DNA from 3 places in the Paenibacillus sp. CMM36 genome. Region 1 is predicted to be linked to each of the others. Evidence: riboswitches for the same ligand, from Rfam matches in the RefSeq annotation. Region 1 holds a riboswitch; each other region holds the start of a gene.
What was found. Region 1 has a riboswitch for thiamine pyrophosphate ahead of ACWA2B_RS13830 (thiamine phosphate synthase). Riboswitches for the same ligand answer to the same signal wherever they lie in the genome.
Positions count from the first base shown of each region.

Region 2: another riboswitch for thiamine pyrophosphate. It lies ahead of thiC (phosphomethylpyrimidine synthase ThiC); the one in region 1 lies ahead of ACWA2B_RS13830 (thiamine phosphate synthase).
Region 3: another riboswitch for thiamine pyrophosphate. It lies ahead of ACWA2B_RS19925 (ECF transporter S component); the one in region 1 lies ahead of ACWA2B_RS13830 (thiamine phosphate synthase).

Region 1 covers NZ_JBSEDY010000006.1:424-10,827, reverse strand. Annotated here, with positions in the region: gene pdhA (pyruvate dehydrogenase (acetyl-transferring) E1 component subunit alpha) at 1-592, opposite strand, end outside; gene ACWA2B_RS13875 (alpha/beta hydrolase) at 848-1,582, shown strand; gene ACWA2B_RS13870 (low molecular weight protein-tyrosine-phosphatase) at 1,727-2,191, opposite strand; gene ACWA2B_RS13865 (thiamine diphosphokinase) at 2,340-2,981, shown strand; gene ACWA2B_RS13860 (C40 family peptidase) at 3,261-3,758, shown strand; gene ACWA2B_RS13855 (response regulator transcription factor) at 3,825-4,517, opposite strand; gene ACWA2B_RS13850 (ThiF family adenylyltransferase) at 4,660-5,721, opposite strand; gene ACWA2B_RS13845 (thiazole synthase) at 5,718-6,485, opposite strand; gene thiS (sulfur carrier protein ThiS) at 6,488-6,691, opposite strand; gene thiO (glycine oxidase ThiO) at 6,688-7,836, opposite strand; gene ACWA2B_RS13830 (thiamine phosphate synthase) at 7,901-8,494, opposite strand; TPP riboswitch at 8,760-8,868, opposite strand; gene ACWA2B_RS13825 (ABC-F family ATP-binding cassette domain-containing protein) at 8,963-10,404, opposite strand, start outside.
Region 2 covers NZ_JBSEDY010000003.1:455,038-465,441, reverse strand. Annotated here, with positions in the region: gene ACWA2B_RS09365 (D-alanine--D-alanine ligase) at 1-317, opposite strand, end outside; gene ACWA2B_RS09360 (amidase domain-containing protein) at 391-1,386, opposite strand; gene acnA (aconitate hydratase AcnA) at 1,806-4,517, shown strand; gene ACWA2B_RS09350 (DUF1648 domain-containing protein) at 4,591-4,938, opposite strand; gene ACWA2B_RS09345 (SdpI family protein) at 4,983-5,183, opposite strand; gene ACWA2B_RS09340 (YitT family protein) at 5,381-6,217, opposite strand; gene ACWA2B_RS09335 (hypothetical protein) at 6,726-6,878, shown strand; gene thiC (phosphomethylpyrimidine synthase ThiC) at 7,001-8,845, opposite strand; TPP riboswitch at 9,033-9,145, opposite strand; gene ACWA2B_RS09325 (IclR family transcriptional regulator) at 9,301-10,044, opposite strand; gene ACWA2B_RS09320 (alpha/beta hydrolase) at 10,345-10,404, shown strand, end outside.
Region 3 covers NZ_JBSEDY010000011.1:62,891-73,294, reverse strand. Annotated here, with positions in the region: gene ACWA2B_RS19950 (limonene hydroxylase) at 1-297, shown strand, start outside; gene ACWA2B_RS19945 (nucleotidyltransferase domain-containing protein) at 317-1,135, shown strand; gene ACWA2B_RS19940 (3' terminal RNA ribose 2'-O-methyltransferase Hen1) at 1,157-2,608, shown strand; gene ACWA2B_RS19935 (polynucleotide kinase-phosphatase) at 2,605-5,214, shown strand; gene ACWA2B_RS19930 (TatD family hydrolase) at 5,235-6,032, shown strand; TPP riboswitch at 6,076-6,185, shown strand; gene ACWA2B_RS19925 (ECF transporter S component) at 6,436-7,032, shown strand; gene ACWA2B_RS19920 (ABC transporter ATP-binding protein) at 7,032-8,483, shown strand; gene ACWA2B_RS19915 (energy-coupling factor transporter transmembrane component T family protein) at 8,458-9,249, shown strand; gene ACWA2B_RS19910 (methionine ABC transporter ATP-binding protein) at 9,389-10,114, shown strand; gene ACWA2B_RS19905 (methionine ABC transporter permease) at 10,107-10,404, shown strand, end outside.

The DNA.
Region 1 (10,404 bases):
CGTAACCATTGTTTTGCACAAAGAAAATAACTGGCAACTTGTATACACCAGCATAGTTCAGGCCTTCGTAGAAATCACCTTCGGAAGAACCGCCGTCACCTGTATATGTAATGGCGACTTGTTTTTGTTTTTTCAGCTTGTAACCCATAGCAATACCCATAGCATGCAAAATTTGCGCGCCAATGATGATTTGCGGCATCAGTACATTAACACCGTCCGGCACTTGGCCGCCGTGTTGATGACCACGGGAATACAAGAAAGCTTGGTATAATGGCAGGCCATGCCAAACGATTTGCGGAATATCGCGGTAGCCTGGAGCAATAAAGTCTTCTTTTTGGAGCGCATATTCGCTACCAACCATGGTTGCTTCTTGTCCGGATACCGGAGCATAGAAACCGAGACGCCCTTGACGGCCTAAGTTAACGGCACGGTCATCCCAAGTACGTGTAAATACCATTCGATACATAATTTCTTTCAATTGATCATCTGTAAGTTTAGGCAACATATCTTTATTGATAATTTCACCATCCGGAGAAAGTACGGACAGCGCCTCAACTTCCTCTGTGTAAACTTCATAAGGAACCTTGCTCATTTTCTTCACCTCAACAAAAAAATTTGAATATCAAGTTCCGCTGTTATAGGATTATTATACACCTGTTATATCGCTCGCGTCAAAGATTTAGTTATTTTTTTTGAGTTTGTCACATTTTTGTGTGTGTAACAGGGTGTGTTTTTTACTGTAACAGCTTAGTACATGATTGAAATTTTAAACATCTATTGCAATCAGGGTAATCTTAACTTATTGTGATCCCGAATGCAAAATAATACCCAAGAAAGGTGACGAAAAATGACGGATTCTCGGTATTTAAAACGAACCATCCTTAAAGACGAAGTAGACAGCCGCTTTCTTGGCGAGACCAGAACTCTCCGGATTTATTTGCCGCCCGGCTATAATGAAATATTGAGCTACCCGGTCGTGTACTGTCAGGACGGAGAAGAATTTTTCAATTTTGGCCGCATTGCAACTCATGCCAACCGCCTCATTCTAGATGAGGGCGTCGAACCCTTCATTATTGTAGGTGTGGAAGTGAATACAAAAATTCGAACGCAGGAGTATGCTCCCTTTGGCAATCGTTTTGAGGCGTATACCGCCTGTTTTGCAGAAGAGATTATTCCCTATGTAGAGCAAAAGTATCCTATAAGAAAAGATGCAGCGTCCCGTATTTTGGCGGGGGATTCACTGGGAGGCAGTGTGTCTCTGCATTTGGCTTTGATGTATCCTCAGTTGTTCAACCGCATTATCAGCCTCTCAGGTGCTTACTATGAAGCTTCGCAGGAAATCATCGCCCGTGAGAAAGATCTGTCTCATTTGCGGGTGTGGATGACGGTTGGCCTTCAGGAAGATGCATTTGAGAGTGATACTGGCATTTACAACTTTGTAGAGCTTAACCGTCAATGCGCAGATTTGCTGCGCGAACGGAACGCTGAAGTTTCTTACCGTGAAAAGGATGGCAAACATTTGTGGGGCTTTTGGCAAAACGAGTTGCCTGACGCGCTAATGTATTTTTTGGATCGCGCCTGAGTAAAAATTCTCCCAGGTAACTAAAGGGAATGGAGCATTTGACCTACTAGGTCATAAAGCTCCTTTTTCTTTTTCATGATTTGGTTACGCTTTCAAAAATGTATAACGAAAAACGGCAATGATTGCCGTCATCTGTCGTTCACATTATAGCTTTTCTTCTACGATCTTGTCCAGCAAGGCGTCGCAACCTGCGTCCATTAATCGATAGGTCTCTTCAAAATTCCCTGTAAAATATGGGTCGGGTACTTCTCTTAATTTTTCTTGAGGGAGCAAATCCATAAATTTTAGAATATCTGCCTCCGCTCCACCTGCAATCTTTCGCATGTTTCGTTCATTAGAGTCATCCATGCACACAATATAATCAAACGCGTCAAAATCACGGCCCGTTATTTGCCGCGCCTGTATGCCTTGTTCGCTGATTCCATGCAGTTTAAGTTGCTTTAGTGTTCCCTCATGCGGAGGATTTCCGATGTGCCAGTCGCCTGTCCCGGCCGAGTCCACCCCGATTTCTGCACCCAATCCCCGTTCCTGCGCTTTATGTCTCAGTATTGCCTCCCCCATCGGAGAGCGGCAAATATTGCCCAAACACACAAACAAAACGTTAATCATTTCGTTCTCCTTCCTATTACACGTTACACTTCCTTTTTTCTGTTTCATTGTAGCCATGTCCTCTAAAATTGTGCAAGCCATATTTAACGCGGTATACTTAAAAACGATGGTATATATAGGATCGTATCAGAAAGAAAGGATGTTGATTATGACAAAAAAACGAGCGATTGTATTTTCAGGTGGTCGTCTTAATGAAGAAGATTTACATCAAATACTGCCCGATGATTTTATTATAGGTGCAGATAAAGGTGCTCTTTTCCTGATCGAGCACGGTGTTACACCACATATCTCTGTAGGAGATTTTGATTCAATCACACCAGAGGAAAAAGAAAAGGTAGAATCAGCAAGCCAACGTATGATTGCGTGCGATCCAGTACTTAAAGACTTAACAGATACTGAGCTTGCTTTAGAAATCGCTATGGACGAACAGGCAGATCAAGTACTGATGCTTGGTGTGACTGGCACCCGGATGGACCACACATTGGCTAATGTTCAAATATTGGTACGTGCAATGCAGCATCATATTAGCTGCGCTATTATGGACGCACATAATTATATTGAGCTCACCGGATCAACGCTTGAAATCCAACCTATGGGCTATACATATACATCGCTGCTTCCTATGACCGCCGAAGTAACTGGCATACAACTAGAAGGATTTATGTATCCGTTACATAATGCCACCCTCAAAATGGGACAATCACGTGCTGTCAGTAATAAGCTAACGGCTTCAAAAGGTACGATTTCCATCAAAAGCGGTCTGCTACTCGTTATTCAAAGCAAGGATTAATTATGACATTGTTGTAACCATTATATAAATTGTTTTTCACTCAAAACCCTTGATGAACAAGGATTTTTCCGTTTATAGAGATCAATGAATCGATATATTTTTTACAAATTGTAATTTTTAATCGTTTTTTAATAATCGCTGTGTAAGTCTTGTCCCTCAAGCATTTGAGAGTTCTTTTCCAACTATTAGGCGGCTTCAAAACTGTTATACTCAACGCTGTCAGTTAGTTAGCAACTCAGCAAAATATTGCACAAATCAATTTTTGGAGGTACTTACAACATGAATATGCAGAAAATCATAAAAAAGGTAATTATAGCAGGGGTCGCAGCCACGATCGGCTTTGGTACTTTTGCAATTGAGGGAACAAATACGGCACAAGCCGCCACTACGACTTCGGTAGGCCAAAAAGTGATTAACTACGGTGAAAAATATATGGGAACTCCTTATAAGTTTGGAGCTTCCACAAGCACTACACGTAATTTTGACTGTTCTTCTTTCATGAAGCACATATTCAAGAAATACGGAGTAAATTTGCCGCGTACTTCTGTTCAACAGTCTAAAGTTGGACATGCCGTATCCAAGTCCAATCTGAAAAAAGGGGACTTAGTTTTCTTTTCAAGCGGTAGTCGTGCTACAGGACGCAACATTACCCACGTAGCAGTCTATATGGGCGGGGGTAAAATTTTACACACTTACGGCGGACCTGGCGTGACCATCTCCGATTTGAACTCTGGCAACTGGAAAAGAACATACATTAAAGCACGCCGCGTGCTGTAGTATGAAACTCATTTTGAAATATGCGAGCCGGGACGAAAAGTTCCGGCTTTTTTTATATACCTAATACTATTCTGATACGGTTGGTGTTCTGAGTGAATAACCAATACCTCGTTCCGTACGGATCATTTTAAACTTATATCCCTTATCTACTTTAACCCTCAAATGTCTGATATAGACATCTACAACGTTCGTATCAACGATATAATCATGTTTCCAAACATCCTTCAGAATTTGCTGCCTGCTACAAACTTGGTTAAGATGTATCGCCAGATGAAGTAAAAGATCAAATTCCTTCGGAGTTAATTCCAGCTTTTGTCCCCCTCTGCTCACCAATCTGCTTGCATTGTCTATATGTAAATCACCCGCCTCGATTGCCCTTTTCACATCACGTTCAATACCAAAAATCCGCAATAAATTAGCCACTCTAGCCTGAAAAACTCTAGGATAAAAGGGCAGAACGATCACATCATGTGCTCCTTGTTCAAAACAGGAAACAATATGGTCCTCCTCATCTGATGAAGTCATTGCTAATAGCGGGACATGAGGATGGTATTGCTGCAATATGCGAAGTAAACCTTGCGAAACTGTCTGTTCATCTTTTATATTGAGCAGCAGCAAATCCACAGGATTATGGGCTACATAAGAGCTTGCATCCGTCGTATTGCTAACATGAACCACCTGATAACCTTCCTGCTCCAATGGACGAACAATTACGGGAGACGCTTCATTTACATCCACAAGCAAAATTAACGGGCTCACCTTTTCACCCACCTGGTTTGGACATAGCATTACATATTGGATACGAACAAGTTTGTGTTATAAGCCATTAAAGCATATTAATATTATTGTAACAAAAAAGCAGAAAATCATTCTCCAAAGAATGGCTTTCTGCTTTTATGGTTTAACCCAAATAGCGATGATACAGACTTCTTGCTTTTGCCACGTCCTTTGTCCCATGGATCAGCGCTCTGCCATCTGCAAAAACAACCAAGCGATGCTCGCTTGTACTAAAGGAAACCAAAAACGGATTTCGCTCTACTTTTCCTTCTCCCAAAGAAGCAAATCTATCTGCCGTTTCTGCAAGATTCAGATGGATCGGGTTTGCTGGTCTAATTTGAACGGTATCCCTACCGCACAAAACATCTGTTTTCTGCCGATGAGAGGCCGACAAATAGGGATACGTCGGTTGACTGCCGCAAGAAGGACAGTTCTCCTTTTTAACGCTATCTACCGCTATCGCTACGTACTCATTTTTCCACAAATCAAACGAAAGTAACTTTCCTCTCAAATCTTCCGGATATCCGCCAAGAAGTTTGAAAGCTTCCGTAGTTTGGTTAGCCGTGACCATCTGTACAGCCTGCGGAATAATCCCGGCGGTATCACAGGTTTCCCCACCAAACGGTATAGTTCCCAGCAGACAGTGAAGACAAGGCGTTTGACCCGGTAAAATGGTGTAGGTTACACCATAGCTGCCTACACATCCCCCATAAATCCAAGGTATCCGATGCTTTAGTGCCATGTCGTTCATAAGAAGTCGGGTATCGAAATTATCGGTTGCATCCATCAAGAGATCTACCCCTTGGATCAACTCTTCCAGCTCTTCCACCCCAACATCCAGTACATGTGCATGTATAACCGTTTCCGAATTAATATCCTTTAATCTTCGCTGAGCAGCTACTACTTTGGGATATCTTTGTGCAGCATCACTTTCCTGAAAAAGCTGCTGGCGCTGCAAATTGCTCCATTCCACATAATCCCGGTCTACGAGGCTCACTGTACCTACACCCCCGCGAACGAGCGTTTCCGCAATACCTGTACCTAACGCTCCGGCACCTATGATTAGTACGTGGGAAGAAGCAAGCCGACGTTGTCCTGTCGGTCCAAAGGGCGCGAATCTTTCCTGTCTGGAATAACGGTCACTTGAATGTGTTCCTCCTGCACCGGATTTGTCAGTTACCTTCATGCCTGAACCATACCTTCTATCGGACTGCTTGCTGAAGCGTAACGTTTTACAGGAATCATCCCCGCCTCAAAACCATATCTTCCAGCACGAACAGCCAGTTTCATGGCCTCTGCCATTTTTACCGGGTCCTTCGCTCCTGATACGGCTGTATTCAACAAAACAGCATCTGCCCCTAACTGCATCGCTATTGCCGCGTCACCGGGTGAGCGAATACCCGCATCGACAATAACCGGAACCTCCGCCTGTTCAATAATTAGACCTAATGAAAACGGATTAAGCAAACCATGTCCTGTACCAATCGGTGAAGCTCCAGGCATAACGGCATGTACTCCAAGCTCTTGTAGCCTCTTTGCTAGAATCACATCGTCCGATATGTAGGGCAGCACGATAAAGCCTTCTTCTAACAGCTTTTCACTAGCTTTCAACGTTTCAAATGGGTCCGGCAGCAGTGTCTTGCTATCCCCAATGACTTCCACCTTAATCATATCGCACAGGCCGGAGGCTTTTGCCAATTTGGCAATACGAATCGCCTCCTCTGCTGTTGTAGCCCCTGCTGTGTTGGGAAGAAGTGTATACCGGCTCAAATCCAGCATATCGAGAAAATGCTGCTTATCCCGTTCCTCCAAGTTCAATCTCCGTACAGCAAACGTCAATATTTCCGTCTCAGCAGCCTCTACGGCTTGGGATTGGATATCCAGATCAGAGAATTTTCCTGTTCCCAACAACAACCTCGAGGTAAAAGATGCTTTTCCAATGGTTAACATAATCAACCGCCTCCCACAAAATGTACAATCTCTAGGCAATCTCCATCTTTCAGTACCGCTTCATCATGATCTTCACGGGTCAATATATGCCGATTCAGCTCCACCACTACGGTTTTCACCTTTACATCAAGCTCATGTAGCAATTGATTCACATGAGTGATTCGATTAGAAAAGGTCAGGCTCTGGCCGTTAATCGTCAGCTTCATAAGCTTTTCTCCTTGAGGAGCTCAGAAGAAAAACTACTTATCCCAAGTTCTGCTGCACAAGCCCCATTAAGCATAGCTGCCATCGCACGCCCGGTAGCATCACTCAGCAGGACACCGTTACGATAATGCCCGACTGCAGCATATACGCCCTCGACCCCAGGAACAATGCCTATAAAAGGATGACCTGATACAGCCTGCGGACGTAAGCCCGCCCAAGCGCGTATAAAAGAAGCTTCACGGACGCGCGGCAGCCAGGCAGAGGCACGTGCCAGCAACCCCTCCAAGCCTCCTACGGTCACCTCTTCGTCATATTGATGTGGAAGGCTCGTTGCCCCAATCCAAAGCTCGTTATTCTGTTTAGGCACGAGGTAAATATCATCAGCATAAATGGTATATTCTAACGGGTGATCCTTCAAGGAGACCGCTACCGCTTCGCCCTTGACCGGATAAAGTGGATATTCAAACCCAACCTGCGCTAGCAATTTCATGCTATCCAAGCCTCCGGCAATAATGACCTGATCGCAGGAAAAAAAACCACTATCTGTACGGACACCGCAAATTCGACCATCCTGTATGACCAGTTGCTCTGCCTGTGTACCAGACCATACCGTTGCTCCCAGCACCGCAGCAGCACCTGCATAAGCACGGCAAAGCTGGACAGGAGCCACTTGTGTCTCCTTTGAACGATATATTGCCCCGATCGCTTGTTCATCCAAACCTGGAATTCGTCGGGCCAATTCTTTCGCATCCCACCAGATAGGACAATCACCCTCTCGCGTTTTAGCAGCTTTCCAGCGTTTTTGGCCTTCAGTCTCCGTACGGAAAGGGGTCACAAACCCTTCAGTACGGAATTCCACCGAAATACCTGACAAACGCTCTAGATCACAGACAAGCTCAGGGAATGCATCTCGACTTATGCGAGCAAATCGTGATAGCTCAGAGCCGGTGAACTCTTCACTTTCCGCTGCCAGCATTCCAACCGCTGCTCCTGAGGCTCCCTCACCCGGGATCAATCGTTCCAGCATAATCGTACTTCTTCCCTCCTTGGCCACATGATAAGCAATGGAACTGCCGATGACACCTCCACCTATGACCAAGCATTCAGCGTGTCCAATCACTCTTTCCTCTGTGTGTATCTTTAGCATTTGTTCCGTATCTCCTCTCCATAAACCCTTCTGCTTTCAGCTTGCCTCTACTCTCGTTTTCTCGCTACAGGCTGTGAACTACAAGGTCTGCCATTCGCCTATACTCCATTGCAGCTGCAACGGGCGACTCAGCCTCCCATATACCAGACATCACCGCAATTCCGCTTGCTCCGGCCCTATAAAGCTCCGGGATATGATGCGGTTGTATGCCGCCTAGCGCAATCACCGGAATGTTTGACAGTCTGCAAATATGTTCAAGCTGAGCTAAACCCCGCGGTACAATACCGGGCTTACAATGGGTCTCATATACGTGACCATAAAGTACATAGTCCGCTCCTGCCCGCTCAGCAATTTGCATCTCCTCCAAGGAATGTACAGACACTCCACAGCGTGTACCCTTTGGAAGTAGGCTTTTCACATCCACAACAGGTAATCCATTAGCTGGTAATTGAACGGCTCCGACCAAAGTAAGTAAAGCTACATCCACACGATCATTTACTACAATTTGTTGCAAAGGAACTTCCTGCTCCACCAGGCTGCGAGTCAAAGAAAGCAATGCAGAGGCACCATTCTGTTTTAAACGTGCGTGTACATAATGAACATACGGACAAATCACAGCAGCCACTTGGGCGGCTTGTGCAAAAGTGCCCTTTTCCATCGAAATTGCGTGTAATTCGATTTTGTCTTCACCTCACATTGGACTAAAGGATCTAAGCTTAGCCAGCCACGTCTACCAGCAGGAATGAAAGGGGATTATATGTGAATCGTCTACGGAAGCTCGAACTACTTAAAATGAACGAAACGCAAAAAAACCACTTCCCCAAGGAAGTGGTTTAACGAACGTCCAATAATCGAACGGACCATGATATCCGTATACGTGTATCGTCCCACGCACAAACAAAAATAAAGATGGTGTTGCCTTGTTTGTACGGCGCTCACTTCCCTACGCTGGCATAACCCAGATCAGGTGCAAAGGGTCCGAAATCCATTTATTCCGTCTCAGCCGCATGGGCGGCTCCCCTAGTGTGACTATTTTATTGTATAAGCTAAAGATAGCTTAGCATATTTTTCTAATTCTGCAAACCCCACTTCGTGTGAAATTTGCTGGAACTGGATTTAGCTGATTTTAGTTAACTTTACTTGACCACTCTTCCACATTCCACGTTTTGGTTACCCAATCCTCGTAAAAGTCCGGTTCGTGAGATACAAGCAATACGGTCCCTTTGTATTCCTTCAAAGCACGTTTCAGCTCATCCTTTGCTTTAACATCCAAGTGGTTGGTAGGCTCATCGAACAGTACCCAGTTGCTTTCACGCATTAACAGTTTGCAAAGACGGACTTTAGCCTGTTCTCCACCACTGAGCGCAGATAGCGGACGCGTGATATGCTCATTTTTCAAACCGCAACGCGCCAAATGCGCTCGTACTTCATGCTGGTTCAAATGCGGAAATTCATTCCACACATCGTCAATCGGTGTAATTTTCTCGGCCTTTACTTCCTGCTCAAAATAAGCGGGCTGCAAAAAATCACCTTGATAGGTTTTTCCACTGATTGGCGGAATTTTTCCCAATATGGTTTTGAGCAATGTCGATTTACCGACACCATTGTAGCCGACAATTGCAATCTTTTCGCCACGTTCAATCGTCATGGACATTTTAGGCAAAAGGGCATGTGTATAACCAATCTCAAAATCAATACCCTCAAATACCGTCTTTCCGCTTGCACGTGCCTCTTTGAATTGAAAGGTTGGTTTTGCGGCTTCTTCAGGCTTATCAATACGTTCGATCCGATCAAGCTGCTTTTCACGGCTCTTTGCTCGGCCTGATGTAGAGGCACGCGCTTTATTACGCTGAATAAAATCTTCCTGTTTCTTAATAAAATCCTGTTGCTTCTCATAAGCATCAATATGCTGGGCTTTGTTTAGATCCGCCATTTCGAGAAACTTTTCATAATTAGCTGAATAACGGGTCATCTTGGCAAATTCAAGATGATAAATAACATTAACGACCTGGTTCATAAATTCAGTATCATGTGAAATAAGAATAAAAGCATAAGGATAATCCTTCAAATAGCGCGTAAGCCATTCAATATGCTCTACATCCAAATAGTTGGTAGGTTCATCCAGCAACAGGACGTTCGGCTTTTCCAACAGCAACTTAGCAAGAAGAACCTTTGTCCGTTGCCCGCCGCTAAGTGCGGATACATCCCGATCCAGTCCTATGGCCGACAGACCTAGTCCATTCGCCATCTCTTCAACCTTTACATCAATGAGGTAAAAATCCCCCATATCCAGTTGCTCCTGAATTTCACCCATCTGTTCCAGCAACACTTCCAACTCATCAGGAGAAGCATCCCCCATTTTGTCAGTAATCTGCATCATTTCCTTTTCCAATTCCAACAAAGGAAGAAAAGCATCCTTCAATACATCACGTACCGTTTTGCCCGGTGTCAGCTTGGTATGCTGATCCAGATAGCCGTAACGCACACGTGGAGTCCATTCCACTTTACCCTCATCCTTAAGCAATTTTCCAGTGAGAATGTTCATGAGTGTCGATTTACCAACACCGT
Region 2 (10,404 bases), on a different contig from region 1:
TCGCCAAAGGTGCCGTGCAGCAACGGAAACAGCACATCCAGCGTCTGCTCTCCGTACAGCTTGCCGAACAACGTATCTAATGCCGCCTTGGTACCGCCCTCTGCACGTTCCAGCTTCAATTGCTCTACAGAAGCCAGAGGAGCGCTTAATAGCGCCCCTCTACGCCAATCGCCAGCCTTCGTAATATAAAAAGGAATAATCTCGTATTTCTCATAGTTAAATGCGTTCATTACCGCATACGCCGTTTGCAGCGAAACCTCATGTTCGCCCGATTTGCCACCGTACACCAGCCCTACGGTCAATTTTTGATTTGCCATGCCTATCCTCCGCTTTCCTACTTTCGTCATTATGACTGATTTGCGTCACTATACCTGTTATCCATCATCTCATTTAAAAATAGTCGGCGATGTGATAAAAGCGATATACCGTGTTGTCGGTCCACGCATACGAATTTTTATAGTCCCAATAACGATGTCTGGAGCTTACCGTATGCGCATTGACTAGCGGCATGCCGCCCGCATCAAAGGCCGTTACCACCGTGCTGTGCTGAAAGGTTCCGTCACCATCCCAATCGTAAAAAATGACGTCCCCCAGCATGAGCTGCTCCGGTCGACTCACCTGCTCAGCAGTCAAACCCCATGAGCTGGAGCCCAAATACCGCTCCAGACTGTTGGAAACTGCCCAACTGTAGCTCCACAGCTCACGTCCGGCGACCCGTCCTTTATACCACCAGCCCGATTCTCTTTTACCAGTATAGTGGATCGGTGCGCCCCCTGCAAAGAGGCATTGCGAGATATAATTGGTGCAATCCACATCAAAACCTTCAAACTCCGGGTTAAAGCTATCCCACCACTGATCTGCATAAGCCGCTGCTTCTTCACGGCGATATCGGCTGGGACGTGCGGACGAACCAAAGCCCAGCACACCGCGATTCAGCAGCGGCAAACTCCCTCCCTGATTAAACGAAGCCTGTTCAAAAGGAACCTCTCCCCCCGCTGGCTTCCTTTCTGCCGGATCTCGCTCAATTCTCGCTACCTGCCAGGCTTCACCCTCGCGTGTGAACGTCAGACGCTCCCGTTCAATCCGATCCTCCCGGTGAGTCATCCCGCCCTTCTCATAAAAGAGTCGGACATGCAGTTGTACATCTACCACAGCCTCATCCGGCGTATCCTGCACCATTCGTAGCGGCTTGGCGCGTGTCTCGCTGCGTAGGGGAACAGCATCCCGTTCGTTGTACCACTGCTCCAATCTGGCCGCACGTGCTGCTCGTTCCATCCGCTGGCCCACCTCCAGATACTCATCTGGCTGCGGTACACCATTGACTTCACTGCGATTGTATTGATTCACGTAAGCAAAAAGGGCCTGTTTCCATTCCCGCTCCCCCATCCCTATCCCTCCAAATTCGTCCCGCTATCCTTTTCCGGGGATAACCGGAATGATGTAGAACTTCCTTTTTCCCTCTCTGGTCTGATATGCTCTCTATCTATAAGTATGAATCTCTAAAGCTTGGTATGAACATCGAAACGCGAGGGAGCGGAACGTTTTATTTTCCAATCTGCAAGGCATCATTTAGGCCAAAAAAACTTTACGGAACTGCCTGAAAACGGTATACTTAATCCAAAAGCAATCATTTTGAAATCATGTTTCATCTAATGAAACAAATTGCATTCATCACAACCTCTAACACGTTATGAAGCACTGAAGATGTAATTGAGAACGCAACCAATTTAAACCAACTGGGCAAGACGTCGAAAAAACGACATCCCTATTTTCCCCCAAGCATTCACTTCAAGGAGGTAATACTTATGTCAGGAAAAGATCAATTCTCCATCGCCCGTAGTCTGGAAGTTAACGGGAAGCCTTATCGCTACTACAGTCTTAAGGCACTGGAGGAACAAGGAAAAAGCGGTATCGCCAAGCTGCCTTTCTCCATTAAAGTGTTGCTGGAAGCCGCGGTTCGCCAATTTGACGGACGCGCCATCACTGAAGAACATGTACAGCAGCTGACAGGCTGGGCTGAGGATCGGGACACCAACAAGGAGATTCCGTTCATTCCTGCACGCATCGTGCTACAGGATTTTACCGGTGTCCCCGTAGTTGTCGATTTGGCAGCTATGCGTGATACGGTGAAAAAAGCAGGCGGGGACCCGAAGCAAATCAATCCGCTCGTTCCCGTCGATCTCGTTATCGACCACTCGGTCATGGTCGATGCTTTCGGTACCAGTGATGCGCTGGATTACAACATTAATGTAGAGTTTGAACGTAATGAGGAGCGGTACCGTTTTCTGCGCTGGGCGCAAACGGCGTTCAACAACTTCCGCGCCGTTCCGCCATCCACAGGTATCGTCCATCAGGTCAATCTGGAATATCTCGCCTCCGTTGCCGCTACCAAAACCATTGACGGTGAAACGGTCGTCTTTCCAGATTCCCTCGTAGGAACAGACTCCCATACCACGATGATTAACGGCCTTGGTGTTGTTGGCTGGGGTGTCGGCGGGATTGAGGCAGAGGCGGGTATGCTGGGGCAACCGCTGTATTTTGTCACTCCCGATGTGATTGGCTTCAAGCTGACAGGCAGTCTGACGGAAGGCTCTACCGCCACCGATCTGGCGCTCACTGTTACACAAATGCTGCGTAAAAAAGGCGTAGTCGGCAAATTCGTAGAGTTTTACGGGCCTGGTCTGGCTAACATCAGCTTGGCTGACCGTGCGACAGTTGCCAACATGGCACCGGAATACGGCGCAACGATTGGTTTCTTCCCGGTCGATGCGGAAACACTGGCCTACCTGCGCAGCACTGGACGTTCCGATGAGCAAGTAAGCCTCGTAGAGGAATATTACAAGGCCCAAGGCATGTTCCGCACATCCGATACACCGGACCCTATGTTCAGCGATACCATTGAGCTGGATCTAGCTTCGGTTGTACCGAGTCTCGCCGGACCCAAACGTCCGCAGGACCGTGTTGAGCTTGGCCGCATGAAAGAAACGTTTGAAGGCATTATTCGTACCCCGGTGGACAAGGGCGGCTATGGACTGAGCGATGAAAAAATCGCACAGAAGATTCCGCTGACCCATCCGGACGGCTCCACCAGCGAGTTAGGTACAGGAGCAGTCGTTATTGCGGCTATCACAAGCTGCACGAATACCTCCAATCCAAGCGTTATGCTCGGTGCGGGCTTGCTGGCCAAAAAGGCAGTGCAGCGTGGGCTCAAAAAGCCAGGCTATGTTAAAACAAGCTTGACGCCAGGCTCCCTCGTCGTGACGGAATACCTGCAAAAAGCGGGATTAATCGGACCGCTCGAAGCCCTCGGCTTCCATGTAGCAGGCTACGGCTGCGCAACCTGTATCGGTAACTCCGGTCCACTTCCTGACGAAGTGAGTCAAGCTATCACAGACCATGATTTAACGGTTGGCGCAGTTATTTCCGGTAACCGGAACTTTGAAGGCCGTGTGCATGCGCAGGTCAAAGCCAACTATCTCGGCTCACCGCCACTGGTTGTCGCTTATGCGCTGGCAGGTACAGTGAACATTGATTTGGTGAATGATCCGCTCGGTTACGATCAGGACAATCAGCCTGTCTACCTGAAAGACATTTGGCCCACTTCCGAGGAAATCAAGGAAGCCATCAGCCTGTCTCTCAGCCCGGATATGTTCCGTCGCAAATACGAAAATGTATTTACTGCCAATGAAAAATGGAACTCCATTCCGGTTCCTGAAGGCGAACTGTATGAATGGGATGAAAAATCAACTTATATTCAAAATCCACCATTCTTTGAAAAACTTCAGGATGGCGTGCAGGATATCAAGGAAATCCGTAATGCCCGTGTGCTTGCCCTGTTGAATGATTCGGTCACGACGGACCATATCTCACCAGCAGGCAACATTGCTCCTTCCAGCCCGGCAGGACTGTACTTGAAGGAGCATGGCGTGGAACGCAAGGATTTCAACTCCTACGGCTCCCGTCGCGGTAACCACGAGGTCATGATGCGCGGTACATTCGCCAACATCCGTATCCGCAACAATGTGGCTCCAGGTACTGAAGGCGGCGTGACCAAATACTTGCCAACGGATGAGGAAATGTCCATCTATGATGCGTCCATGAAATATCAGGCAGCCGATCAGAACCTGATCGTCATCGCTGGTAAGGAATACGGCACAGGCAGCTCTCGTGACTGGGCGGCCAAAGGTACGCTTCTGCTGGGCGTTAAGGCTGTCATTGCCGAAAGCTTCGAGCGGATTCACCGCAGTAACCTGGTCGGCATGGGTGTACTGCCTCTGCAATTCCAGGAAGGCTATGGCTGGTCCAGCTTGGGCCTCAATGGTCGTGAAACCTTCGACATTCTCGGCATTAACAATGACGTGAAGCCTGGTCAAGAGCTTACGGTTGTGGCTAAACGCGAGGATGGCACGAAGTTCGAATTCCCAGTAATTGCTCGTTTGGACAGCACCGTCGACATCGACTACTACCACAACGGTGGTATTCTGCAAACCGTATTGCGTCAAATGATTCAAGAGTAAAGAGCGTATAAATAACAAAATCCCCTCCAAATGCAGTGGAAACTGCACATTGAGAGGGGGTTTTTTATATGCTTTAAGCCTTTAAAAGGAAACATATGCCGAGAACTGAGAACACTAGGGTTATAAGGAGTGTGAAGAGACCAGGCAGGCTTTCCATGATTGCAGAGCCTTCTTCGCTCTTGAACTGACGACTGAAATAGGGTTGGAGCATAAGCATAATCATAAAAGATATGAGGCCAATTCCACACAACAACCATACCTCAGGGGAGGATTTGTCAACAAAACGGTCAGCCACATCATTGAAATTGTAGTGGATTGCTACATTCCTAGGCATTCTCGGATACATGAAAAGATAGATAATGAAAGGCAAAACAGAAATAAGAAAAGACAATACATTAGAAAAATTCAATCTACTCCTCATGGAAATCCCCCTAATATGCTAAATCGATCCGCATTATACAGATATCAGCAGTCTATATTTTTATACCTATGGCTTAGAAAGAGAGAAGTAACAAAACTAATCATCGTCGGTAAACAAGAAGCGAGCACCATATACACATTAACTTCCTGTCCTAATCCTATAGCGATCCCGATTAAGCCAAAGGCTATCCAAATATAAGCAGAGATACGATGCGTCTTCTTCCATGCCTTTTCATTCGAAAGCAGCCAACGGAACTTACATCATAATTACCCTTATTCTCCATCCCGCCAAACCCTCCATATAACAAGAATTGAGTGACTCCTCTTTATTATGCATATTTCCCAATACCAAAAATGGAAGAAACATCACAAAAACAAAAAGCCGATCCCTCAGGACCGACTTCTCACCCTATTCTCCTATTACCTTATCTTCACACCACCAGTTACTTCGAAATATCCAGAAAACCCTCTCCGAACACGTCCCGCACGTCATGAATGGTGATAAACGCTGCTGTGTCGATGGCTTTCACTATCTTTTTAAGCGCCGATACCTCTTGTTTACTAATGACGATATACAGCACTTCTTTTGGATTTTTAGTGTAATAACCGTGGCCTGACAGGACAGTAACTCCACGATCCATTTTCGTAATGACCATCTCGGCAATTTTATCTTGGTGCTCCGAAATAATCATGACCGCTTTTTTGGGGTTCAGTCCTTCGATCATAAAGTCCATCACCTTCGTACCAACGTACAAAATAACGATAGTTAGCATCAATTTCTCCGGGCCAATAATAAAATAGGAAGAGAATGCGACAATCAAATCAAAAAACAGCAGGCCATAACTGATATTCCAATCCAGATACTTGTTGGCAATCCGTGCTAAAATGACCGTACCCGCCGTAGTGCCGCCTACCCGTACGATTAGGCCTATGCCAACCCCCACCAAAACTCCGGCAAATACGGCATTAATCGTCGGCTCATGCGAATCAATCCGCCAGTTGACTGTTAAATGTAAAAACAGCGAGTTAAAAGCGACCGCAATGATAGTGTACAAGGTCGTTCTCTTGTCTAAAAATTTATATCCGACAATCAGCAGCAAGCCATTAATCACCAGATTAACGATCGAGGGAGACCACTGAAACAGGTAGTACAGGATGATTGTGACCCCTGTAACGCCCCCCTCGCCAAACTCATTCGGGATCACAAACAGATTAACAGCTAGCGCGAAAAAAAACGCACCCAGAATAATAAATGCGATGTCTGCAATACATTTTTTCATATATGCTCTAATCCTCTCTCTAACATTTCAAAGGATGAATCGCCAGATCGATTGGCTGACTCTTGTTGTCAAAATACGCTGACAACCAGTTCATGGTATCTACTACCAAACATAAAGTCAATACAACTTTGACACTTTAATTCGCCACCAGACTGCCTCAATCCTGACTTGAGGAGTCCGCAAAACCCTCCTTTTACAAGGTTATTCGACAAAAAAACACAATCCCGACTACTAAACTAAGAAAACGGGCCTCAAGCCCTTGTTTTAGACCTAGGCACATTTTCCCCTAAAACGACCATCCTCCTAATCGGCATTTTGAACACACATGACCATCTTCCTGTTTTATGTCAAAAGCGTTTTACTTTGAATAAATGTGGGTATAATGATTGAAACATAACCAAGCAACCTACATAGCATTGCGACATCAAGTACATACAAATAGTCCTATACAGACGTCCAAAGCAACTCAATCTGAATTTGACAATATGGAATTGGAGGAATGATCTACATGAATACAATGAACTTAACCGTCCACACCCTGATGCCCTTTCACCACCAATACCAACGTGCCAACGCGGTGAGTATGCAGAAGAAAGAAGATAGCTCGGAGAAGAAGCTCAGCTTTCAGGACATTTTGAATGAAAAAATGGGTAAAAAATAAGGCGCCGTTTATCCGGTTGCATGACTCGCTTTACATAAGCCAAAAAGCCGTAGTTTCCTACATCGACTGTAGAGAACCACGGCTTTTTTTGATTCATGCGTTCCTAAACTCACACATTCGTTTTACTGACCGCCATCCCGATACTGCTCTGCCTTCTCACGCATCCCAGCGGCCACTGCTTCTTCGGTGTTCAGCCCCTTATCCGCTGCATAGGCGCGAATGTCCTGCGTGATGCGCATACTACAAAATTTGGGGCCGCACATCGAGCAAAAATGTGCTTCCTTGGCTCCCTCTGCTGGTAGCGTTTCATCATGGTAGGACAAGGCCCGCTCGGGATCAAGCGACAGATTGAACTGATCCCGCCAGCGGAACTCAAAGCGTGCCTTGGACAAAGCATCATCCCGCTGCTGCGCCCGTGGATGGCCCTTCGCCAGATCGGCAGCATGTGCCGCAATTTTGTAGGTAATGACACCCTCACGGACATCATCCTTATTCGGAAGACCCAAATGCTCCTTAGGCGTAACATAGCACAGCATGGACGTCCCGAACCAACCGATCATCGCCGCCCCGATGGCTGAGGTAATATGATCATATCCGGGGGCAATATCCGTCGTGAGCGGTCCCAAGGTATAGAAAGGAGCTTCCTTACAAATCTCCATTTGCAAATCCACATTCTCTTTGATTTTATGCATAGGGACATGTCCCGGCCCCTCAATCATGACCTGAACATCATGCTTCCATGCGATTTGCGTTAGCTCGCCCAACGTTTCCAGCTCTGCAAACTGTGCTTCATCATTCGCATCATAGATACTACCTGGACGTAGACCATCCCCGAGAGAAAAGGCCACATCATAGGCTTTCATAATTTCGCAGATTTCTTCAAAATGTGTATACAAAAAATTCTCCTGATGGTGCGCAAGGCACCAGGCTGCCATGATCGACCCGCCACGGGACACAATTCCCGTCATTCTATTCGCCGTCATCGGTATATACCGCAGCAATACACCCGCATGAATTGTAAAATAGTCCACTCCCTGCTCCGCCTGCTCGATCAGCGTATCGCGATACAACTCCCACGTCAGCGCTTCTGCTTCGCCGTTCACCTTTTCAAGTGCCTGATACAGCGGCACAGTTCCAATCGGTACAGGAGAATTCCGAATGATCCATTCACGTGTGGTATGGATATTACGGCCTGTGGATAGGTCCATAACTGTATCCGAGCCCCAACGCACAGCCCAGGTCATTTTCTCCACTTCCTCCTCAATCGAGGAGGTAACCGCAGAATTACCAATGTTCGCATTGATCTTCACGTGAAAATGACGCCCAATGACCATCGGCTCACTTTCCGGGTGATTGATATTCGAAGGCAAAATGGCTCGTCCAGCCGCCAATTCCTGCCGTACAAACTCAGGCTCCACCCCTTCGCGGATCGCCGCAAATTCCATTTCGGGCGTAATGATCCCTTGCCGTGCATAATGCATTTGCGTCACTGTACGACCTTGCGAAGCACGAAGCGGACGGTTGGTCACGCCGGGAAATTCAACTGTCTCCCGTTTGGAGCCAGGTTTCAGTCCATTATCCTCCGGTTTGACGGCGCGTCCCTCGTAAGCCTCCACATCGCCCCGTTCCAGTGCCCAAGCTCGCCGTAATGGAGGCAGGCCCTGACGGATATCGACCTGATAGGCTTCGTCAGTCATGGGACCGCTCGTATCGTACACACGCAATGGCTCATGATGCTCCGTGCCCTGCGGCGTATGTGTAGGATGAAGAGCAATTTCCCGCTCTGGGACGGCAATGTCCGGCCGCGAGCCTTGAATATATACCTTACGGCTCCCTGGAAAGGGCGTTACCCCACTGGCTTGCTCCCCGTTTGTCTTCTCTACCCCAACTTCCCTTGTTCCTGCCAACCTTACTTCTGCTGATTTAAATTCTGTTCCTTTTGTTCCTTCTACTTCTGTCGGCTTCATTGTCCATTCCTCCTGTTTCGATGAAATGACACACCGATCCGGAACCATTCCCAGGGTGGCGCTGATCTATGCAAAAAAGCCGGTTCCCGAGGGAACCGGCTAATCTAACGAGGCAGCTATCCAGACCGTGCACATGTGGAATAATCCTATTCCAATGCGTCACCGTAGACAGCAGCTGCGTATACATTTCAATGGCCGATTACTTCCCTACGCTGGTATGATCCAGATCAGGTGCAAAGGGTCCGGAATCTTACACGATTCCATCTCAGCCCGGCATTACAGGCTCCCCCAGTAACTGCGATACTTCTATTCACATGAGGCGGACATAACAGACATCCCGCCATCCTTATCAGACTACTTCAAATTTATGGCTTTGGCAACCCTTCTAGGTTCCATTTAGCAAGAAGACGCTCCTCACCAAATCACTTTGCTTGCTTCAACTGCATTCATTCTTGTTACGGAAGCATAAGCCCCATTTCCTTCGCCGCTTCGATCAAAATCGGAGCAAAGTCATGTAGCGTCTCGGGTGCAAGCCGACTGACCGGACCGGATACAGATAAAGCCGCAGTGACCTGTCCCTTCCGGTTCACAATTGGTGCTGCCACAGCAGCGGCCCCTGGCTCCCGTTCTTCATAGCTGGTCGCATAGCCCTTCTCGCGAATGTCCTGCAGCTGGGCTTTATAGACCTCCGCGTCTACCGAGGGCGGCCATTCATTCCCGCTTAGCAGGGCTTCCAGCTCCTGCGGCGGCATAAAGGCAGCCAGCACCTTACTGGAGGCTCCTACAGCCAGCGGCATACGCGCACCCACAGGCGCAACCCTGCGGATCGCCTGATTGCTCTGCACGGCTTGTATGCGAATACGCATGCTGCCGTCCCGTAAGTACAAGCTGACCGTTTCGCCCAGACGGTCACGCAGTCCTTCCATTGCAGGCTGTAACAACACCGCCGGCTCGTCACTTTGGGACAAATGTGTGGATAGCTCCCAAATGCGGAAGCCAAGTCGATATTTTTCCGTTTCGGCATTCCGAACGACAAAGCCCCGATCCTCCAACGTAGTCAGCAGCCGATGAACCGTGCTTTTATGTAGACCAATTTTGGAGGCAATCTCCGTTAGGCCAAGATCCGAATCTGCGGTAAAACACAGCAATATATCAAGTGCACGCTCTACAGCGCGAACGGTTAATTTACGGTCTTCCATTCGTGAACCGCTCCTCTTGTATCCATATTCGTTTCACACTATGAAACATGGTTACATAAATTATATAGAATAGTCGCGGCTACTGTAAACCGATGTTTTTGTGACAACCATATTACAGAACGAGAACAAACATCGACAATTCTTTGCATCATTTTTACTTTTCCGGTTCAGGCGTTGACTTTGGATAACCCCCATCATACGATAATAGGTATCTATACGGATATACACTATCATTTTCAAGTGGAATTATACCTAAATTCTATTGAAACGAAGATCAATTTTATATAAGGAGGCTCTTACATGATTTCTACATCCCAGCGCAACTCTCAGCTACAGACCGCTGTTCAGGAGCCGTCCACC
Region 3 (10,404 bases), on a different contig from region 1:
CCTCTGGAAGAAATTGCTTCTGGTCCTGCTGATGTGCCGGGCTTTGGACCGGAGTATGAAGCGCATCAATGTCTGGGTATTTTGCTTCAGCTATTGTCTTCTTACGAAGGAATGGGACAAGAGCTAGTTGCTGCCGGACTTTGGAGTCCGGTGATCTCCAATCGTCATGCAGCACTTCATGTACTCAAGGAATGGCCTTCTGAGATGTGGGGAGAGGAAACGACAGAGCGTCTTCGCCGCTTATCGATAGATGAAACGGAGGAGTCGATTAGAGAACAGATTCGGGAAATACTTTAATGATAAGGGAGGGAACAACATGACGGATATGAAGCATGGGCAGGGTTTCATTCAACCGGAAATGCGTGAGACGATTTTGCGTGAGCTGCGCGCGTTGGAGCAAGCGGAGCAGGTGCGCATTGTATACGCCTGTGAATCAGGTAGTCGGGCGTGGGGGTTTCCTTCACAGGACAGTGACTATGATGTACGATTTATCTATGTAAGACCCATAGAATGGTATTTATCTATTTTTGATAAGCGGGATGTGATTGAACGGCCAATCAGCGATTTGCTGGATATAAACGGCTGGGATTTAAAAAAGGCGCTCCAATTGTTTCGCAAATCCAATCCGCCTTTGCTGGAATGGCTGCAATCTCCGATTTCCTATCTGGAGCAATATGCAGTGGCTGATCAGATTCGTGCGATCTCGCCGTTAACCTTCTCTCCGAAGTCCTGCATGTACCATTATCTGAATATGGCGCGGGGAAATTATCGGGATTATTTGCAGGGAGAACAGGTGAAGATTAAAAAGTATTTTTACGTGCTGCGCCCGTTGCTGGCCTGTAGCTGGATTGAACGTCACAACAGCATGCCTCCAATGGAATTCGTAGAATTGCTAGAGGAACTCATTCCGGCACATACCGAACTTTATCAGGTGATCGAACATTTGCTTGATCGTAAAAAAGCGGGCGAGGAGCTGGATGTGGAGCCACAGCTTTCGGTGGTGAATGATTTTATCCAGCAGCAAATTGCTTATTTTGAACAAAAGGCGCCCTTGCTTCAGCATATGGAGAGTGGACGTGATCAGCAGTTGGATGATATGTTCCGCGCTGCGGTGAATGAAGTATGGAAAGTATAAGCTGGGAAGGAGAAGTAGAGTATGCACATCACGCTAAAAGCAACCGGAAACAATGCTGGGATGATTTCGCACTTGCTTGCCAAAAATCCCTACAATACGTATGATCGCACGGAAAAGGGTGCGCGTGTACGCATGGTGTACACCGTGTTTACCGAGGAAGAGGCAGAAATCGTCATTCAGGCTTCGCCAGATTCGATAGATTTGGTCAAAAACAGTCCAGATAGCTATGATATTACACAATATATTAATGACCGGGAGTTTGTAACCAGCAGCTTATTTTGCACCTATATTCGTGGCTCGCTTGGTACGGCACTGAACGGCAAACCCAAAGAAGAGTATGCAGAATGGGTGACGCATCCTTTCGCGCTGGAGTTATCGTTTGGGCCTGTTGCTTCGGATTTACCGGATTCTGTGGTGGAGGGACTATTTGCTCCGCTGGGCTATCAAGTGGACATAGAACGAGGGGAAGCAGACTATTCTTTTCAGCTGAAAAATCGAAGCACTGTCAGATATGTCACGTTAAGTGGCCATCAGACGGTGCAGTATGCGCTACGTCAGTTATTGCTGTTGATTCCGGTGTTGGATAACTATAAGCACTACTATATCAGTGAAGAAGAGTTTGACAAGCTGAGACGTTACGGTGAAGGCTGGCTGTCAGCGCATCCGCTACGCGAGCTTATCATTCGACGCACGCTTCGTTTTACCAATCTGATTGAGCAATTTGAGCAATCTGATTGTGATGAAATAGGTATTAAAAAACATATTGAAAAGGATACTGTCCAAGCTCAAAAGGATAAGCACGAACAGATTCAACAGCCAGAACAGCCACATGAGGAAGGGAAGCAACAGCCTACAGTACGGCTAAATGAGCTGCGGTATCAAGCTATTATGGACGTAATTCGCAAGCTGCCTCGCAGACAGAAAATCGTAGATTTGGGTTCAGGGGAAGGGAAGCTATCGGCTCGGATGGCCCGAATGACGGGCGTTGAAGAGATTTGGGCGGTGGAGCCGTCTGCGTATGCACAGTTGAGAGCCGTGGAGCGTTTTAACAAGCTGGAAAGGCATGCCGATGCGATCAGTCCTACACCCATGATGGGCTCTCTCTTTTATTATGATGAACAATTGCGGGGAAAAGATGTGATGATCCTATGTGAGGTCATTGAGCATGTGGATGAGCATCGTCTGAACCGGGTGATGAAGACGATTGTAACGGAGTATCAGCCGGGCGTGCTGATCGTGACGACTCCCAATCGTGAATATAATGAAGTGTATCGTATGAATCAGCAAGAGATGCGGCATGGCGATCACCGTTTTGAATGGAGTAGAAGCGAGTTTCAGGAACGATGTGAGCAGTGGATTGTGGAAGCTCCTTATTCGGTAGCGCTGAAGGGGATCGGAGAAGAGGTCGAAGGCTTTGGACAACCGACCCAAATGGCTATATTTACGCGCAGAAAGGAGCAGAAGGAAGCATGAGCAATTCATCCAAACGTACGATTCATTTACCGCATGCTGGACTGGTTGTGTTGGTGGGGGCCTCCAACAGTGGGAAAACCACATTATTAGACAAGCTGGTGAGCGAAGGGATTCTGCTGGAGACAGAAGTGGTATCCTCGGATCATTTTCGCAAGCTGGTCGGAGATACGGAATTTATAGACTGGAGTGGACTTCCAAGACTGGAATCGGACGTACTGTTCTATGAGTATCAGCAAATGTCAGCCAAGGCGTTTGAGGCGATGGATACGATTCTGGCTATGCGATGTCGCTTGAATAAGCTGACGGTTGTGGATGCCACCCATTTGTATGCTGAGGACCGTCAAAAATATGTACAGTTGGCAGCCAAGGCGCATGTTCCTGTAATGGCTTTGGTACTGGATGTATCCGAAGCTGTGCTGCTGGAACGTGATTTAGGCAGGGAGCATCCGCGTGGCCGCCAACGGGTCAAGCAGCAGGCACAGCTGTTAAAGCGGAACCTGCGTGGGATCCGTGAGGAAGGCTTTAACGCTTGCTATATCCTTAAGGATATAGAAGAAATGAATTTTGTTCGCCGTGCGCAGCCACTGTTTCATGAGATTGGCTCAGGTATTGACATCATTGGTGATATCCATGGGTGCTACCGTGAGATGCTGGAAGTGATAGAGCGGCTAGGATATACGGAAGATACGGAAGGACTATACCATCATCCAGATGGCAGAAGACTGGTATCTGTCGGGGATGTGATGAGCCGTGGCCCCAAATCGTTACAAGCGGTGCAGTTCTGGAAAAAGCACGTGGATGCTGGACTAGCGTATATGATTGACAGCAATCATGGCTGGAAAATCGGCCGTTACCTTGATGGAAGAAAGGTGACTCTCAGTCATGGGGATGAACGATTTGCAGAGGAACTGGCCCAGTATGAACAAAAAGCGGGCAAGGCAGCGGCGGAACAGCTTAGAAGCGAGTTAAGGGATTTTCTGCTACATGCACCCTCACATCTTATTTTTGGCAGGAATGGATTGCGACACGTGGTCGTGGCTCATGCGGGGATTAAGGATCATTTTATCGGCAAACAGTCGGCACGTATTTCTGATTATTGCCGTTATGGAGATACGGAAGGACAGGATGCAGACGGAAAACCAATCCGCAAAGATTGGTTCGTAGACCATGAATCGGGAGAAATAGTAGTATGGGGACATGATCCTAGACCGCAGCCTACCCTTGTGAATCAGACGGTGAATATTGATCAGGGTGTGGTATTTGGCGGTATGCTGACCGCTTATCGTTTTCCGGAAAAGGAATTTGTCAGCGTTCCGGCACATGAGAATTATGCGAATGATCCCGATAGCCCACTTGTCCGGTGGCAGAGAAAACGGTTTTCCCCGCCGAATTTACGCAAGCTCATCGCTGGTTACAGTGTACTGACGGAATCGTATGGCGAAGTGCGCGTTCAAGGAGAATCGGTCAAAACCGCTATAGATGCCGTGTCACATGTGACAGTACCGATAGAGGAACTGGTGTATATTCCACCGACCATGAGTCCTGCTCCAGCGGTGTCTGCAGAGGAAGGTTATCTGGAGCATCCGCGTGAAGCGCTGGCTTATTATCGCGGGCAAGGGGTACAAACGATGGTGGCTGAGAAAAAACATATGGGTAGCCGGGCTATTTTGCTATTATTCAAAAACGAACAGGCCGCTGTCGAGTATGTAGGCTACCCGACATTGGGCACGATCTACAGTCGGAGCGGGAGAGCTTTCTTTGAACAAAGCCTTGGGAAGCAAGTGCTGGAAAAGCTGAATGTGGATCTACGGACTGCCGGATATTTTGAACGGAACCAGACGGATTTTGTGTTGCTGGATGCGGAAATTGTACCGTGGAATCTCAAGGCTCGGGAATTGATTGCTGCACAGTATGCGCATGTGGGTGAAGCAGCTCTGCTGGATCGCAGTAAGCTGGTAGACAAGCTGAAGCAGGCGAAGGTTGCGGGCCGAGAGGTTGGAGACTGGTTGGAGGAAATGGAACAGAAGTACGCGAATGCCGTGACGTTTCAAGAGGCTTTTCAAAAATATTGCTGGGATGTGGACGGTCTGGATGAGATTCGTATCGCACCGTTTCATACGCTGGCACACAGCGGAAAGACTTTTTTCGACCATTCTCATATTTGGCATATGGAGCAAAACCGGGAGCTGGCTGGGCTGTCTTCCCTGTTTATGGAGACAGAGTATCGCGTGATCACGGACGAAGCAAGCGAGGAAGAGGTCATTCGTTGGTGGAACGAGATGACAGAGGATGGTCATGAGGGGATTGTGATCAAGCCGGAACGCTTTTTGATGAAAAATCGGGACAAGATGATTCAGCCTGCAATCAAGGTGAGAGGCCGGAAGTATTTGCACATCATTTACGGTATGGATTATCTTGCCCCTGAGAATTTAAAGCGTCTGAAGCAGCGTCGAACGAACAAAAAGGAGCGTCATGCCCTGATGGAAGGAGCGCTTGGTATGGAAGGCGTGGAACGTTTTGTCCGCAAGGATACGGTAGATCGTATTCATGAATGCGTCCTTGCCGCACTATCTCTGGAATCAGAGCCGATTGATCCAAGATTGTAGTTTGCGAGGGAGGGATTGAGATGGAAAGGGGTACACCGTTAATTGATATTGGTGTGAACTTGATGCATCGTTCGTTTCATGCAGATCGGGAACAGGTGGTAGAGAGAGCCGCGGCTGTAGGGATTTCACCGCTGATTATTACCGGGACCAGTGTCCGCAGCAGTCGGGAAGCTTCTCAGTATGCAGCGCGTTATCCGGGCAAGCTGTATGCGACAGCTGGCGTGCATCCCCATGATGCCAAAGACTGCAGTGCAGACACGATTCAGCAGCTCCGCCAGTTGGCGGGTCAGCCGCAGGTCGTATCCATAGGGGAATGCGGATTGGACTATAACCGTGATTTTTCGCCACGTGATGTGCAGCGCCGATGGTTTGTCGAGCAAATCCAACTGGCGGGTGAGCTGAAAATGCCGTTATTTCTGCATGAACGAGATGCACATGAGGACTTTGTCGCTATGCTTCGGGAGTATCAAGGGCTTGTCGATAAAGCGGTAGTGCATTGTTTTACCGGCACGGAACAGGAATTGCGTACGTATGTAGAAATGGGACTGTATATCGGAATCACCGGCTGGATTTGCGACGAACGGCGGGGGAAGCATCTGCGTGAACTGGTCAGAGATATTCCCTTGGACCGTCTGATGATTGAAACGGATGCTCCATTTTTGACCCCGCGTAATTTGCCTGTGAAGCCTAAAGAAGGGCGTAATGAGCCCATGTATCTCGCTCACATTGCTGCTACGATAGCCGAATGTACAGGTCGAAGCATGATGGAGATCGAAATCGCGACGACGGAAACGGCTAAACGTTTCTTCGGATTATAGGATTGTCAAAGCCATAGATGTGGTATATATTATAGTGAATTAAAAAGCATTGTCGGGAGCTTGAGAAAGTCAGGCTGAGAGGGTGGCCCTTGCCACTGACCGTGAAATCTGATCTGGGTAATGCCAGCGTAGAGAAACCAAGAACACTATACAGGAATGCCGCTTTTTTTTGCGGTTGTCGATAGATTCAATGTATGTCCTAGCATTTTACCTTGATCCTGACTTGGCTGGGTATCAGTGTAGTAGTTTAGACTACTGGTTATATAAGGCATATCGACGAATGATGTTTTGTATGGTGCTTCACCTTTTACTGCGCATAAAGCTTGCCTGGAGATTCAGCTCCAGACAAGCTTTTTTTCATGGCCAAGAGGCCAACTATAAGGAAAAAGGGGAGCACGCAATAATGAATACTGCTGTAAGAGCGTCCAAAGGGTTGAAACTGACGGATATTTTGGTCACGATTGTGATCGCTGTTGTGTTCGGGTTGATCTACAAAATATGGGGACCTGCCTATGATTTGATGAAACCATTGGGTCTACACGCCGAGCAACTGATGTATGGCATGTGGTTTATGGCAGGTACGTTTGCTTATCTCATCATTCGCAAGCCGGGTGTTGCGATTTTGGCAGAGGTGGCAGCGGCAACGGTCAGTGCTTTTTTGGGAAGCGAATGGGGTATGTCCACCTTGTACTATGGCCTGCTGCAAGGCTTGGGAGCGGAGCTGTTTTTTGCGGCTTTTCTGTATCGGAACGCAAACCTGTGGGTTGCTTCGCTAGCTGCGGCTGGGGCGGCTGTCACTTCTCTGATTTTAGACTTCAGCTACGGGTATATTGATCAGCTATCGACTTGGAACTATGTTTTGTATATTGGATTTCGGATGATTGGCAGTATTGTGATTGCCGGGGTATTCGCGTTCTATCTGGCTAAGGCATTGGAGGTAACCGGAGTCACGCGAAGTTTGAGGCCTGCAACGGAACAAGATTATAAGGGGCTGGATTGATGAGCCGGGCAACCGAAGATGTGGTGGCTTCGATCACCCGGCTACGGTTGAAATTCCCCGGTGAGCAAGAGCTGCTTTTTCACAATATGTCTTTGTCTGTCCGCAAGGGGGAAAAGCTGCTGCTACTGGGACCGAGTGGATGCGGTAAATCAACACTGCTCCAAGTGTTAAGCGGTCTGATTCCACGCACGATAGAAGTGCCTATGAAATGCGATGCTGCTGTAATCCCAAGTGTCTCAGGTATTGTATTTCAAGATCCTGATACGCAGTTCTGTATGTCATATGCAGATGAGGAACTGGCTTTTGTGTTGGAAAATAATCAGGTTCCCCGGGAGCAGATGCGATCCCGTATTCGCGAGCTGCTGATACAGGTGGGTCTATCGACGGATGATATACATATGCCCATTGGCAGCATGTCACAGGGAATGAAGCAGCGGCTGGCGATTGCGTCTGTGCTGGCTATGGAGCCAGAAGTGCTTTTTCTGGATGAGCCCACGGCTTTGTTGGACGAGGAAGGCACTACACAGGTGTGGGATACCATTCGCAACATTTCGGTAGACCAGACACTGGTGATTGTGGAGCATAAAATTAATGAAATTGTCCATGATGTGGATCGGATTGTGGTGCTTTCTGCTCAAGGGGAGATCATTGCAGATGGAAGGGCCCAAGAAGTATTTCATGTGCACCGGCAGGCATTGTCCGAGTACGGCGTGTGGTATCCGGGAGTATGGAATGAAGCGTCTTCGCCACGTTGGAGTGAAGCAGTGACGCAACAGAATGGTGCGGGGACTGATGTGCTGGAGCTGGAACATTTTAGCGGCCTCCGCGGTTTAAGTTCAGTGATTTATGTGGAGCATGCGCAGGTGAAGCCTGGCGACTGGATTGGCGTGGTTGGTGAAAACGGGGCTGGCAAAAGCTCGCTACTGCTCTCCATGATGCGCTTACTTCGCACACAGGGACGTTATAGCGTGCGCGGAATTGAGGCAGGCAGTACAGAACAACTGGCAGAGCGTATCGGGTTCGCGTTTCAAAATCCCGAGCTGCAATTTGTAGCGCATACCGTACGAAAGGAACTAGAGTATTCGTTACCCAAGAGCTTGTATACTGTTGAACAGTGCCGGGAACGGGTCGATCGGATGCTCGTACAGTTCGGACTGGAGCGGCTGGACGAGCGGCATCCGTATCAGCTTTCGTTAGGCCAAAAAAGGCGGTTGAGTATTGCTACGGCTATGATTCGTGAGCCGGAAGTGCTGCTGCTCGATGAACCGACCTTTGGGCAGGATGCGCGTAATACCTTTGTCATGCTGGATATGTTGGAGCAGCTGAGAGCGGCAGGCACGGCCATTGTGATGGTCACCCATGACCCGGAAATTGTCCGTCGATATTGTACCGATACATGGCGGATTCAGAAAGGGGAACTACAGTATGAACCTGTCCTTTCCCCATCATAAAACATGGCTGCATCGCGTGAATCCGGGCCTAAAGCTCGTGATGTTTTCCATCCTGTTTGTGGTCGTTATAGTCATTCATGATCCGAATGTCATGTTTAATGTTGCGTGTGCTATGCTGTTGCTGCTTGTCTGGTCAGGCCATCCATGGAAGAGGCTGCTGCTATACGGGTCTCCCTTTATATTGGTGTTTATTTCAACTTCAACGGGCATGATGATGTTCGGCAAAGGGGTGACGACCTGGTGGACATGGGGCTTGATCCATGTGACGCAGGAAAGCTTTTACCGAGGCATGCATCTGGGCTTTCGTGCGCTGAGTATGGCTGCGGTAGGTTTGTTGTTTGGTTTAACGACTCGTCCAGTGGACCTTTTTTATTCACTGATGCAGCAATGGAAGCTCCCTCCGAAGTATGCATACAGCTTTTTGGCAGCCATGCGGTTGATGCCTATGATGGTGGAGGAATTCCAGGCATTGAGACAAGCCCACCGTATTCGAGGTTTACATCAGCATGTGTCCAAATGGAATATGTATGCCACGCTTCGCAGGTATGCGATTCCGCTACTCGCTCAAAGTATTCGGCGTGCCCAGCGCATTGCTATTGCTATGGAAGCCAAGGGTTTTACCAATGAAACCAAGCGAACGTATTATTATGCGATCGGCTATTCGGCTATAGATATTGTATTCATATTCTATTTTGTCGTCATGCTTACGCTGGCTTGGGGACTTGGGATTTGCTTTCCTTATGTAGGGGTGTGGGATGTACGTTAATTGTTGTCAAAAGGCTTTGCCCGTTTTCTGCTCTGTGGTATATTAATGCAATGGGAATTGACGGCTCGTACAGACCCGCCTGGGCTGGCGGGCTTATTACATTTTCCCTGAGAAATGGATCATCAGGAGGCCAGGTTTCATGATTACGCTGCATCAGGTAAACAAGCATTATACCACCTCAAGCGGCCAATTTCATGCGGTTCAATCCGTGTCCCTTCAAGTGGAGAAGGGGGAAATCCACGGTATTATAGGTGCCAGCGGTGCCGGTAAGTCTACCTTGCTCCGGTTGATGAATGTATTGGAAAGGCCGGATGAGGGAAACGTGGTTGTGAACGGGGAAGATCTGACTCGCATGCCGGAAAAACGTCTCCGTGAAGCGCGGCGATCCATAGGGATGATTTTTCAGCATTATCATCTTGTTCACAATCGGACGGTCAGTGGAAATGTAGCAATGCCGTTGGAGCTGGCAGGTGTCGCGAAAAAAGAGAGAGCAGAACGTGTGCGCGAATGCCTGCAATTCGTCGGTTTAGCTGATAAAGCAGAACAGTATCCGGCACAATTGAGCGGAGGCCAAAAGCAACGTGTAGCGATAGCCAGAGCGCTGGCGAATCGACCTGCGGTGCTGCTGTGTGATGAGCCGACCTCGGCGCTTGATCCGCAGACGACCGCGGATATTCTGGGCGTGTTACGGGAGATCAACCGTGAACTGGGAGTTACCATTGTAATTGTAACGCACGATATGGACGTGGTACGCAACATTTGTACCCATGTATCAGAAATGCGGGATGGACAGCTGCTTTCCACGCAACGTGTAGCTGACGCTGCGGTAGGTTCAACAGCGAAAGCAGGTGAAGCTGATGAATGAAATGCTGAACATCATTGCGCAATATCAGTCTGAGATATGGAAAGCCATCGCAGAGACGTTTATTATGGTGGGGATTTCTATCGCAGCAGCTGTACTGTTAGGGCTTCCGGCAGGAACGATTTTGTATTTGTGCGGCAAAGGGCAAAAATATGAAAATCGACTGCTGTTCACCCTATTGAACAGTGTGGTCAATGTCATCCGCTCGTTCCCGTTTTTGCTGCTCGTCGTGTTTATGATTCCATTTACACGTCTGGTCGTAGGGACGGCGCTGGGTACGATGGCTGCTACGG